DNA from 2 places in the Streptomyces sp. NPDC002463 genome. Region 1 is predicted to be linked to the other one. Evidence: riboswitches for the same ligand, from Rfam matches in the RefSeq annotation. Region 1 holds a riboswitch; the other holds the start of a gene.
The links. A riboswitch is a leader RNA that binds a small molecule or an ion and turns the genes downstream of it on or off. The one in region 1 is predicted to bind cobalamin.
Positions count from the first base shown of each region.

Region 1 (5,467 bases):
GAAGGGGTTCTCCGAACCGAACACCGGGGCGAAGCCGAGGCGCTGGAGGCGCTGGTCGGCGACGCACTGGAGGTACTCGCGCATCGACTCGGTGTTCATGCCCGGCAGGCCGTCGCCGCACAGGTCGCGGCCGAACTGCAGCTCCGCCTCGACGGCCTCCTTCAGCATGTCCGTGACCTGCTGCTGGAGCGCGTCGTCGAAGAGCTCCGGCTCCTCCTTGCGGACGGTGTCCACGACCTCGAAGGCGAAGTTCATGTGCATCGTCTCGTCGCGGAACACCCAGTTGGTGCCGGTCGCCAGGCCGTGGAGCAGGCCGCGGGAGCGGAACCAGTAGACGTACGCGAAGGCGCCGTAGAAGAACAGGCCCTCGATGCACGCGGCGAAGCAGATCAGGTTCAGCAGGAAGCGGCGGCGGTCGGCGGCCGTCTCCAGCTTCTCGATCTTCTCGACCGAGTCCATCCACTTGAAGCAGAACTGCGCCTTCTCGCGGATGGAGGGGATGTTCTCGACGGCGGCGAACGCGGCGGCGCGGTCGTCCGGGTCGGGCAGGTACGTGTCCAGGAGCGTCAGGTAGAACTGGACGTGGACCGCCTCCTCGAAGAGCTGACGGCTCAGGTACAGCCGCGCCTCCGGGGAGTTGATGTGCTTGTAGAGCGTCAGCACCAGGTTGTTCGCCACGATCGAGTCGCCCGTCGCGAAGAACGCGACCAGACGGCCGATCATGTGCTGCTCACCGGGGGTGAGCTTGGCGAGGTCGGCGACGTCCGAGTGGAGGTCGACCTCCTCCACGGTCCAGGTGTTCTTGATGGCGTCCCGGTAGCGCTCGTAGAAGTCCGGGTAGCGCATGGGGCGGAGCGTGAGCTCGAAGCCCGGGTCCAGGAGGTTCTTCTTCTCGGTGGAGCTCATTACTGGCAGGCCTCGCAGGACTCGGGGTTCTCAAGGGAGCAGGCGATCGCGTCCGCGTCGGGGGTCGCCTGCTGGACGGGGATCGGGGCGGCGGCCTGGGCGGCGCGCGCGATCCGGGTCGCCGGGCGGGAGCGCAGGTAGTACGTCGTCTTCAGGCCCTGCTTCCAGGCGTACGCGTACATCGACGACAGCTTGCCGATCGTCGGCGTCTCCATGAACAGGTTCAGCGACTGGCTCTGGTCGAGGAACGGGGTCCGCGCCGCCGCCATGTCGATGAGGCCGCGCTGCGGGATCTCCCAGGCCGTGCGGTACAGCTCGCGCACCTCGGCGGGGACCCAGGTGAAGCCGGCCACCGAGCCGTTGGAGTCGCGCAGCGCCTCGCGGGTCTGCGCGTCCCACACGCCGAGCTTCTTCAGCTCGTCGACGAGGTACGAGTTGACCTGGAGGAACTCGCCGGAGAGCGTCTCGCGCTTGAACAGGTTGGAGACCTGCGGCTCGATGCACTCGTAGACGCCGGCGATCGAGGCGATCGTCGCGGTCGGCGCGATGGCGAGGAGGAGGCTGTTGCGCATGCCGACGGCGGCGATCCGCTCGCGCAGCGCGGCCCAGCGCTCCGGCCAGTTGAGCTCCACGTCGTAGTGGTCGGGGTGCAGCACGCCCCGCGCGGTGCGGGTCTTGTCCCAGGCGGGGAGCGGGCCGCTGCGCTCGGCGAGGTCGGCGGACGCCTCGTACGCCGCGAGCATGATCCGCTCGGCGATGCGCGTCGACAGGGCGCGCGCCTCGGCCGAGTCGAACGGCAGCTTCAGCTGGAAGAAGACGTCCTGGAGGCCCATCGCACCCAGGCCCACCGGACGCCACTTGGCGTTGGAGCGGCCGGCCTGCTCGGTCGGGTAGAAGTTGATGTCGACGACCCGGTCGAGGAAGGTGACGGCCGTGCGGACGGTCTCGTCCAGGCGCTCCCAGTCGATGTCGCCGCCCGTGACGAAGGCGCCGAGGTTGACCGAACCCAGGTTGCAGACGGCCGTCTCGCCGTCGTTCGTGACCTCGATGATCTCGGTGCAGAGGTTCGAGGAGTGGACGACCGTGCCCGGCTCGGCCGTCTGGTTGGCCGTGCGGTTCGAGGCGTCCTTGAAGGTCATCCAGCCGTTGCCGGTCTGGGCCAGGGTCCGCATCATCCGGCCGTACAGGTCGCGGGCCGGCATCGTCTTGCGGGCCAGGCCGGCGGCCTCGGCCTTGAGGTAGGCGGCGTCGAACTCCTCGCCGTACAGGTCGACGAGCTCGGGCACGTCCGACGGGGAGAACAGCGACCACTCGGCGTCGGCGTTGACCCGGCGCATGAACTCGTCCGGGATCCAGTGCGCCAGGTTCAGGTTGTGCGTACGGCGCTGGTCCTCGCCCGTGTTGTCGCGGAGCTCCAGGAACTCCTCGATGTCCGCGTGCCAGGTCTCCAGGTAGACCGCGGCGGCGCCCTTGCGGCGGCCGCCCTGGTTCACGGCGGCGACGGAGGCGTCGAGCGTCTTCAGGAACGGGACGATGCCGTTGGAGTGGCCGTTGGTGCCGCGGATCAGCGAACCGCGGGCGCGGATGCGGGAGTACGACAGGCCGATGCCGCCCGCGTGCTTCGAGAGGCGCGCGACCTGGTGGTAGCGGTCGTAGATGGAGTCCAGCTCGTCCTGCGGGGAGTCCAGCAGGTAGCAGGAGGACATCTGCGGGTGGCGGGTGCCGGAGTTGAAGAGCGTGGGGGAGGACGGCAGGTAGTCCAGGCGGCTCATCAGGCCGTACAGCGCGCTCACTTCGTCCAGGGCGCGGACGCTGTCGTCCTCGGCGAGGCCGGCGGCGACGCGCAGCATGAAGTGCTGCGGGGTCTCGACCACCTTGCGGGTGATCGGGTGGCGCAGCAGGTAGCGCGAGTAGAGGGTGCGCAGACCGAAGTAGCCGAAGCGGTCGTCGCCGGCCGGGTCGATCGTCGCGTCGAGGCGCTCGGCGTGCAGGGCGACGAACTCGGCGGTGCGGTCGGCGATGAGGCCCTCGCGGTGGCCGACGGCGACGGAGGCCGAGAAGGACACGGCGCCCTGGCCGGCCGCCTCGTCGGCGATGGTGATGGTGAGGAGCCGCGCCGCGAGCCGGGAGTACGCCGGGTCCTCGGCGATCAGGCCGGCGGCCGCCTCGGTGGCCAGCTCGCGCAGCTCCGCCTCGTCCGACGTGGCGCTGCGACCGCGGAGGGCGGCGGCGGCGACCTTGCCGGGGTCGGTGTCCGGGAGGTCGGCGGTGAGATCGGTCAGGGTCCGCAGGAGTACGGTCCCGGGTCCGTCGGTCTCGATCGCTGCGGCCGGATCGGCGGGCGCGATGGTCACGTGGAGGCTCTCTCTCGCTCGGCGGGGCCGCGGGCGGGGGAGGCGGGCATGCGGGCACCCGTACGCGCGGGCGCGCCGCGTCCACCGGCCCACTCCGCGAGGCCCGGACGTCTGTGGCACCCGGAACGGACGGACCGGGCACGCTGTCGGCAGGTCCTCGGACTCACTCCGTACGAAGTGCGAAACCACACGAAGTACACCGTTGCGGGACAGTTCCGGATTCGCGCCGGATTTCCCTGCGTCGACAGCGAGGATGAGCATACATGTGGGGGGCGCCGCTTGCGGCACCCCCCACATGTTGTGTCGGTCCGGGAGTTACAACTCCAGGGCGTACGTGCGCAGCGAGTGATCGGGGATCGGCTCCCAGTCCCGTTCGGGGGTCCGGACGAAGCCCAGCCGCTCGTAGATCCGGTGCGCCGAGACCATCAGATCGGCCGTGGAGAGCACGAGCCGCGCGCAGCCGGGGAGGGATCGCGCCCGGTCCACGCAGGCGCGTACGAGGGCCTCTCCGACGCCCCGGCCGCGGGCCGCCGGAGCGACCACGAGCATCCGGAACTCGGCCTCGCCGGGGACCGCGATGTCCGCCCAGGCGGTGCCGCCCTCGGCGAAGGTGACCCCGCCGATGATCCCGCCGTCCGGGTCGACGGCGACGAGCACCTCGCTCTCGCGCGCCCGCCGGGCCGTGTCGCGGAGCACGGCCAGATAGAAGTCGTCCTCGCCGTGCAGCAGCAGCCCGTCGTTCAGGTAGGTCAGCCCGGTGAGGTCACCGAGCTCCTCGTGCTCCTCGGGCCGTACCGCCCTGATCGTGAAATCCATGGGCTCCAGTCTGCCTCCGCGGCACGCGAAGGGGGCCCGGGATTTCCCGGGCCCCCTCTTTCACGCGTCCGCGGGTCAGTGCGCTCCGGCGCCGACCTTCGGGAGGTCGCGGACTCCGGCGTCGCCCGCGTCCGCCGTGTAGTCCTCCGGCGAGGTCTCGTCGACGCCCTCGGGGGCCTTCACGGCCTTGAGGACGAAGGTCAGGACGACCGTGACGAGGACGTTGAGCACGAAGGCGGTGAGGCCGATGTAGCCGATCTCGCCGATGCCGGGGATCTCGGCGGCCGAACCGCCGAAGTGCTTCTGGGTCGGGCTGGCCACGCCGTACGCGGCGGCCGTGCCGTAGACCATGCCGACGGCCCAGCCGGCGAGCAGCGCCCAGCGGTGGAACCAGCGGGTGAACAGACCGCCGACGAGCGCCGGGAAGGTCTGGAGGATCCAGATGCCGCCGAGCAGCTGGAAGTTGATGGCGACCGTCTTGTCCATGGTGAGGACGAAGACGAGCGCGCCGACCTTCACCAGGAGGGACACCAGCTTGGAGACCTTGGTCTCCTGCTCCGGGGTCGCGTCCCTCTTGATGAAGTCCTTGTAGATGTTCCTCGTGAAGAGGTTGGCCGCGGCGATCGACATGATCGCGGCGGGGACGAGCGCGCCGATGCCGATCGCGGCGAACGCGACGCCCGCGAACCAGTCCGGGAACATGTTCTCGAACAGCTGCGGGATGGCGAGCTGGCCGTTCGTGACCTTCACGCCGGCGGCGATCGCCATGAAGCCGAGGAGGGCGAGCAGGCCCAGCATCAGCGAGTACAGCGGCAGGATCGTGGTGTTGCGGCGGATGACCTCACGGCTCTTGGAGGAGAGCGTCGCCGTGATCGAGTGCGGGTACATGAAGAGCGCGAGCGCCGAGCCGAGCGCGAGCGTCGCGTACGTCCACTGGCCCGCCTCGCCGGGCACGAGCGCGCCCTTCGGCTTCCCGGTGGCCGGGTTGACCGTCGCGTACGCCTCGCCGGCCTTGGTGAAGATCTCGTCGAAGCCGCCCAGCTTGATCGGGATGTAGATGATCGCCACCGCGATGACGATGTAGATCAGGGTGTCCTTGACGAAGGCGATGAGCGCCGGGGCGCGCAGCCCGGAGGAGTACGTGTACGCCGCGAGGACGCCGAAGGCGATGAGCAGCGGCAGGTCCTTGACGAACCAGTTGGTGTTCTCGCCGCCGCCGACGCCCATCACGTCCAGGACGGCCTGGATGCCGACGAGCTGGAGCGCGATGTACGGCATGGTGGCGAGGATGCCGGTGACCGCGACCGCGAGCGACAGGCCCTTGGAGCCGAAGCGGCCGCGCACGAAGTCGGAGGTGGTGACGTATCCGTGCTTGTGCGAGACCGACCAGA
Region 1 covers NZ_JBIARL010000001.1:192,844-198,310, reverse strand. Annotated here, with positions in the region: gene ACFYX3_RS00840 (ribonucleotide-diphosphate reductase subunit beta) at 1-906, opposite strand, end outside; gene ACFYX3_RS00835 (ribonucleoside-diphosphate reductase subunit alpha) at 906-3,260, opposite strand; cobalamin riboswitch at 3,391-3,567, opposite strand; gene ACFYX3_RS00830 (GNAT family N-acetyltransferase) at 3,576-4,076, opposite strand; gene mctP (monocarboxylate uptake permease MctP) at 4,152-5,467, opposite strand, start outside.

Region 2 (5,467 bases), on a different contig from region 1:
GGGATGCCGAGGACGGCGGCGGGCTTCCCGGCGCCCTTCGCGATCATCTCCAGGAGGTGGAAGAGGGCGGTCGGCGCGTTGCCGATGGCGACGACGGAGCCTTCGAGGCGGTCCCGCCACAGTTCGAGCGCGGCGGCCGAGCGGGTGGTGCCGAGCTCGGCGGCGAGGCCCGGGACGGCCGGGTCGGAGAGGGCGCAGAGGACCTCGTTGTCGGCGGGCAGCCGCTTGCGGGTGACCCCGCTGGCGACCATCTGCGCGTCGCAGAGGATGGGCGCGCCGGCCTGGAGGGCGGCGCGGGCGCTCGCGACGACGCCGGGGGAGTACGCGATGTCCTGCACGAGGTCGGTCATGCCGCAGGCGTGGATCATCCGGACCGCCACCTGGGCGACGTCGGCGGGCAGGCCCGCGAGGTCCGCCTCGGCGCGGATCGTGGCAAAGGACCGGCGGTAGATCTCCGTCCCGTCCTTCTCGTAGTCGAACATCCTGGTGCTCTCGCTCATCTCGTCGTGCGGGCCGTGGTCACTGCTTCGGGCAGGGCGGTACGGGGGGTGGGGACGCCGTCCACCAGGTAGGTGTCGTCGCCGGTGGCGAGGACGTCGACCCAGGCGCCGTGCGGGTGGCCGCAGCGGCGCTCGCACCCGGAGTAGTGGACGGGCAGGCCCCCGCGGTGGACGAGGCCGGCGTCCGTCCGTACGTCGGCGAGGGACTTGGCGCAGCCGGGCCGCCCGGTGCAGGCGCTGACCCCGACCGAGGGCAGGTCGGGACGGGTGACCAGGCCGTACGTCTCCAGGCCGGGCAGCCGGTCGGCGGCGGCACCGACGGCGACCACGCCACGCCAGGGCGTGAACCGCAGCTCGTCGGCCCCGTCGGCCAGGGCCCGCAGCTGGGCGGCCGTCAGGCGGCCGAGCGGGGCGAGGACGTGCAGGGCGTGCGCGCCGAGCGGGCCGGGTGCGGGCGGCGGGGACGCGGGAAGCGGCGGTACGGGTACGGGCTCCGCCGTGATCCCGGCCCGCGCGAGGGCCCCGGCCCAGTCGGGCACGTGCGTGTCGGGCAGTTCGCGGGGCCGCCAGGCCCCGTTCCCGGCGGCCTCGGCGGCGTCCAGGAACGCGAGGGCGGCGGCGAGGGCGGCCCGGACGGCGTCGGCGGCGGCGAGCCGGAACGCGTGCGGACCGAGCCGCAGCAGAGCCGACCCCTCCGGTCCTGCGATCAAGCTCACATCGCCGCCGAGCCCGGCGACGTCGCCGCGTCCGTCGTCGAGGAGGAACAGGAACCGTCCCGAAAGGGACGCGGCCCGGGGCTCCGCGCAGAGCGCCGTGTCCAGTGCGCGCGCCCACAACTGCACGTCCGCGTAGCCGAGTCCGTCGAGTCCCGCGCCGGGCGAGGCCACGATGTTGCGGACGCGCTCGTGGGTGGGCGAGGGCAGGAGGCCCGCCCCGGCCAGAAGGCCGGCCAGTTCCGCCCCGCAGCCCTCGCCGAGGCCGCGCAGCTCCGCGTTGCCGCGCGAGGTGATGCTGATCCGCCCGTCGCCCAGGCTCTCGGCGGCCCGGGCCAGGACCTCGGCCTGACGGGCCGTCAATCGCCCTGCGGGCAGGCGCAGTCGGGCCAGGCGACCGTCGTCGGCGGAGTGCAGGCGCAGCGCCCCGGGGCAGGCGTCGCCACGGTCCCGTATGCGAGCTTCGCCCGGTCGGGGCGTCGGGGGTGGGGTGGGCGGCATGGCGGCGAGCATACCCACGGGGAACCGGCTGACCACCGGGTGTGATCCGGCCGACTCTCCCGCTCTCTCCGGCCGGTGTGATCCGGCCGACCCCCTCGCTCCCTGGGGCCGGTCGGCGGCACGTTCTAGGATGCAGATCGGCATGGGGTCCCAGGACCCCGGGGAGGAAGCCCGGTGAGAATCCGGCGCGGTCCCGCCACTGTGAGCCCGTAACCCACGGGTGAGTCAGGAACTCCCGCCGTCCATACGACCACCCGGGGCGCGGACAACCCCGAGGAAGGGCCTGAGCTCGCCATGCTCCTGCTGCTGTCGCACTCCGACACCGACCTGCTCAGCGCCCGTGCGGCCGGGGGGCCGGTGGAGTACCGCTTCGCCAACCCCTCCCGCCTCCCGCTCGCCGACCTCCCCGGGCTGCTCGACGGCGCCGACCTGGTCGTCGTCCGGCTCCTCGGCGGCGTCCGCTCCTGGCAGGAGGGCCTCGACGCGATCCGCGCCGCCGGGAAGCCGGTCGTCGTGCTCAGTGGCGAACAGGCCCCCGACGCCCAGCTCATGGAGGCCTCCACCGTCCCCGTCGGCGTCGCCACCGAGGCGCACGCCTACCTGGCGCACGGCGGCCCGGCCAACCTGGAGCACCTGGCCCGCTTCCTCTCCGACACGGTCCTGCTCACCGGCCACGGCTTCGAGGCCCCGGCCGCCGCCCCCACCTGGGGCCCCCTGGAGCGGACGGCCAAGGCCACCGAGACCGGCCCGACCGTCGCCGTGCTCTATTACCGCGCCCACCACATGAGCGGGAACACCGCCTTCGTCGACGCCCTGTGCGGCGCCATCGAGCACGCCGGCGCCCGCGCCCTCCCGCTGTACGTGGCGTCCCTGCGCGCCCCCGAGGCCGAGCTGATCTCCGTCCTGCGCGGGGCCGACGCGATCGTCACGACCGTCCTCGCCGCCGGCGGCACCAAGCCCGCCGAGGCGCAGGCCGGCGGCGACGAGGAGGCCTGGGACGCGGGCGCGCTCGCCGCGCTCGACGTGCCGATCCTCCAGGCCCTGTGCCTGACCGGATCGCGGTCCGCGTGGGAGGAGAACGACGAGGGCCTCTCCCCGCTGGACGCCGCCAGCCAGGTCGCCGTGCCCGAGTTCGACGGCCGGCTCATCACCGTCCCCTTCTCCTTCAAGGAGATCGACGAGGACGGCCTGCCCGCGTACGTCGCCGACGCCGAGCGCGCGGCCCGCGTCGCCGGGATCGCCGTCCGGCACGCCCGGCTCCGCCACATCCCGAACGCCGAGAAGCGGCTGGCGCTCGTCCTCTCCGCGTACCCGACGAAGCACTCCCGCATCGGCAACGCCGTCGGCCTCGACACCCCGGCCTCCGCCGTCGCGCTGCTGCGCCGCCTGATCGCCGAGGGCTACGACTTCGGACCCGAGGCCGAGCTCCCGGGCCTGGTCTCCGGCGACGGCGACGAGCTGATCTACGCCCTCATCGAGGCCGGCGGCCACGACCAGGACTGGCTGACCGAGGAGCAGCTCGCGAAGAACCCGGTCCGCATCCCGGCCGCCGACTACAAGCGCTGGTACGCCACCCTGCCCGCCGAGCTCCGCGAGCAGGTCGAGGAGCACTGGGGCCCGGCGCCCGGCGAGATGTTCCTCGACCGCTCGCAGAACCCGGAGGGCGACATCGTCCTCGCCGCCCTGCGCCGCGGGAACCTCCTCGTCCTCATCCAGCCGCCGCGCGGCTTCGGCGAGAACCCGATCGCGATCTACCACGACCCCGATCTCCCGCCGTCCCACCACTACCTGGCCGCCTACCGCTGGATCGCCGCCCGCGCCGAGGACGGCGGCTTCGGCGCCGACGCCATGGTCCACCTCGGCAAGCACGGCAACCTGGAGTGGCTGCCCGGCAAGAACGCCGGCCTGTCCGCCGCCTGCGGCCCCGACGCGGCCCTCGGCGACATCCCGCTGATCTACCCGTTCCTCGTCAACGACCCGGGCGAGGGCACCCAGGCCAAGCGCCGCGTCCACGCGACCCTCGTCGACCACCTCGTGCCGCCGATGGCCCGCGCCGACTCGTACGGCGACATCGCGCGCCTGGAGCAGCTGCTCGACGAGTACGCGCAGATCAGCTCGATGGACCCGGCGAAGCTCCCGGCCATCCGCGCCCAGATCTGGACCCTCATCCAGGCCGCGAAGCTCGACCACGACCTCGGCCTGGAGGAGCGCCCGGAGGACGACGGCTTCGACGACTTCCTGCTGCACGTCGACGGCTGGCTCTGCGAGGTCAAGGACGCCCAGATCCGCGACGGCCTGCACGTCCTCGGCGGCGCGCCGACCGGCGAGGCCCGCGTCAACCTGGTCCTCTCCATCCTCCGCGCCCGCCAGATCTGGGGCGGCACGCAGGCCCTGCCGGGTCTGCGCGAGGCCCTCGGACTGGACGAGTCGGCCGCGACCCGCACGACCGCCGACGAGGCGGAGGCGAAGGCGCGGGAACTGGTCGAGGCGATGGAGGCGGCCGGCTGGGCGGTGGACGCGATCGAGACGGTCGCCGCCGCGTACGGCCCCGAGGTCCGCGAGGTGCTGTCCTTCGCCGCTCTCCAGGTCGTGCCGAGGCTCGCCGCCACCACCGACGAGCTGGCCCACGCCGTGCACGCCCTGAACGGCGGCTTCGTCCCGGCCGGCCCGTCCGGCTCCCCCCTCCGGGGCCTGGTCAACGTCCTGCCGACCGGCCGCAACTTCTACTCCGTCGACCCGAAGGCCGTGCCGTCCCGGCTCGCCTGGGAGACCGGCCAGGCGCTCGCCGACTCCCTCCTGGAGCGCTACCGCACCGACAACGGCGAGTGGCCGACCTCCGTCGGTCTCTCCCTCTGGGGCACGAGCGCGATGCGCACCGCGGGCGACGACGTCGCCGAGGCGCTCGCCCTCCTCGGTGTCCGCCCGCTGTGGGACGAGGCCTCGCGCCGCGTGAACGGCCTGGAGCCGATCCCGCTCGCCGAGCTCGGCCGCCCGCGCGTGGACGTGACGCTGCGCATCTCGGGCTTCTTCCGGGACGCGTTCCCGCACGTCATCGGGCTCCTGGACGACGCCGTACGGCTCGTCGCGGGCCTCGACGAACCGGCCTCCGACAACTACGTCCGTGCGCACGCGCAGGCCGACCTCGCCGAGCACGGCGACGAGCGGCGCGCCACCACCCGCATCTTCGGCTCGCGGCCGGGCACGTACGGCGCGGGCATCCTCCAGCTGATCGACTCGCGCGACTGGCGCACCGACGCGGACCTCGCCGAGGTGTACACGGTGTGGGGCGGGTACGCGTACGGCCGTGGTCTCGAAGGCCGGCCGGCCCGGGAGGAGATGGAGACCGCGTACAAGCGGATCGCGGTGGCCGCGAAGAACACGGACACGCGCGAGCACGACATCGCCGATTCCGACGACTACTTCCAGTACCACGGCGGCATGGTCGCGACCGTCCGCGCGCTCACGGGCACGGCGCCCGAGGCGTACATCGGCGACTCCACCCGCCCCGAGACCGTCCGCACCCGCACGCTCGTCGAGGAGACCTCCCGGGTCTTCCGCGCCCGCGTGGTCAACCCGCGCTGGATCGAGGCGATGCGGCGCCACGGGTACAAGGGCGCGTTCGAGCTGGCGGCGACCGTCGACTACCTCTTCGGGTACGACGCGACGACCGGTGTCGTCGCCGACTGGATGTACGACAAGCTCACGCAGGAGTACGTCCTCGACGAGACGAACCAGGCCTTCCTCAAGGAGGCC
Region 2 covers NZ_JBIARL010000011.1:291,696-297,162, reverse strand. Annotated here, with positions in the region: gene ACFYX3_RS23750 (precorrin-8X methylmutase) at 1-482, opposite strand, end outside; gene ACFYX3_RS23745 (cobalamin biosynthesis protein CobG) at 497-1,726, opposite strand; cobalamin riboswitch at 1,842-1,971, shown strand; gene cobN (cobaltochelatase subunit CobN) at 2,009-5,467, shown strand, end outside.
Region 2: it holds a riboswitch for cobalamin, as region 1 does, so the genes downstream of both, cobN (cobaltochelatase subunit CobN) here and ACFYX3_RS00835 (ribonucleoside-diphosphate reductase subunit alpha) in region 1, are expected to answer to the same signal.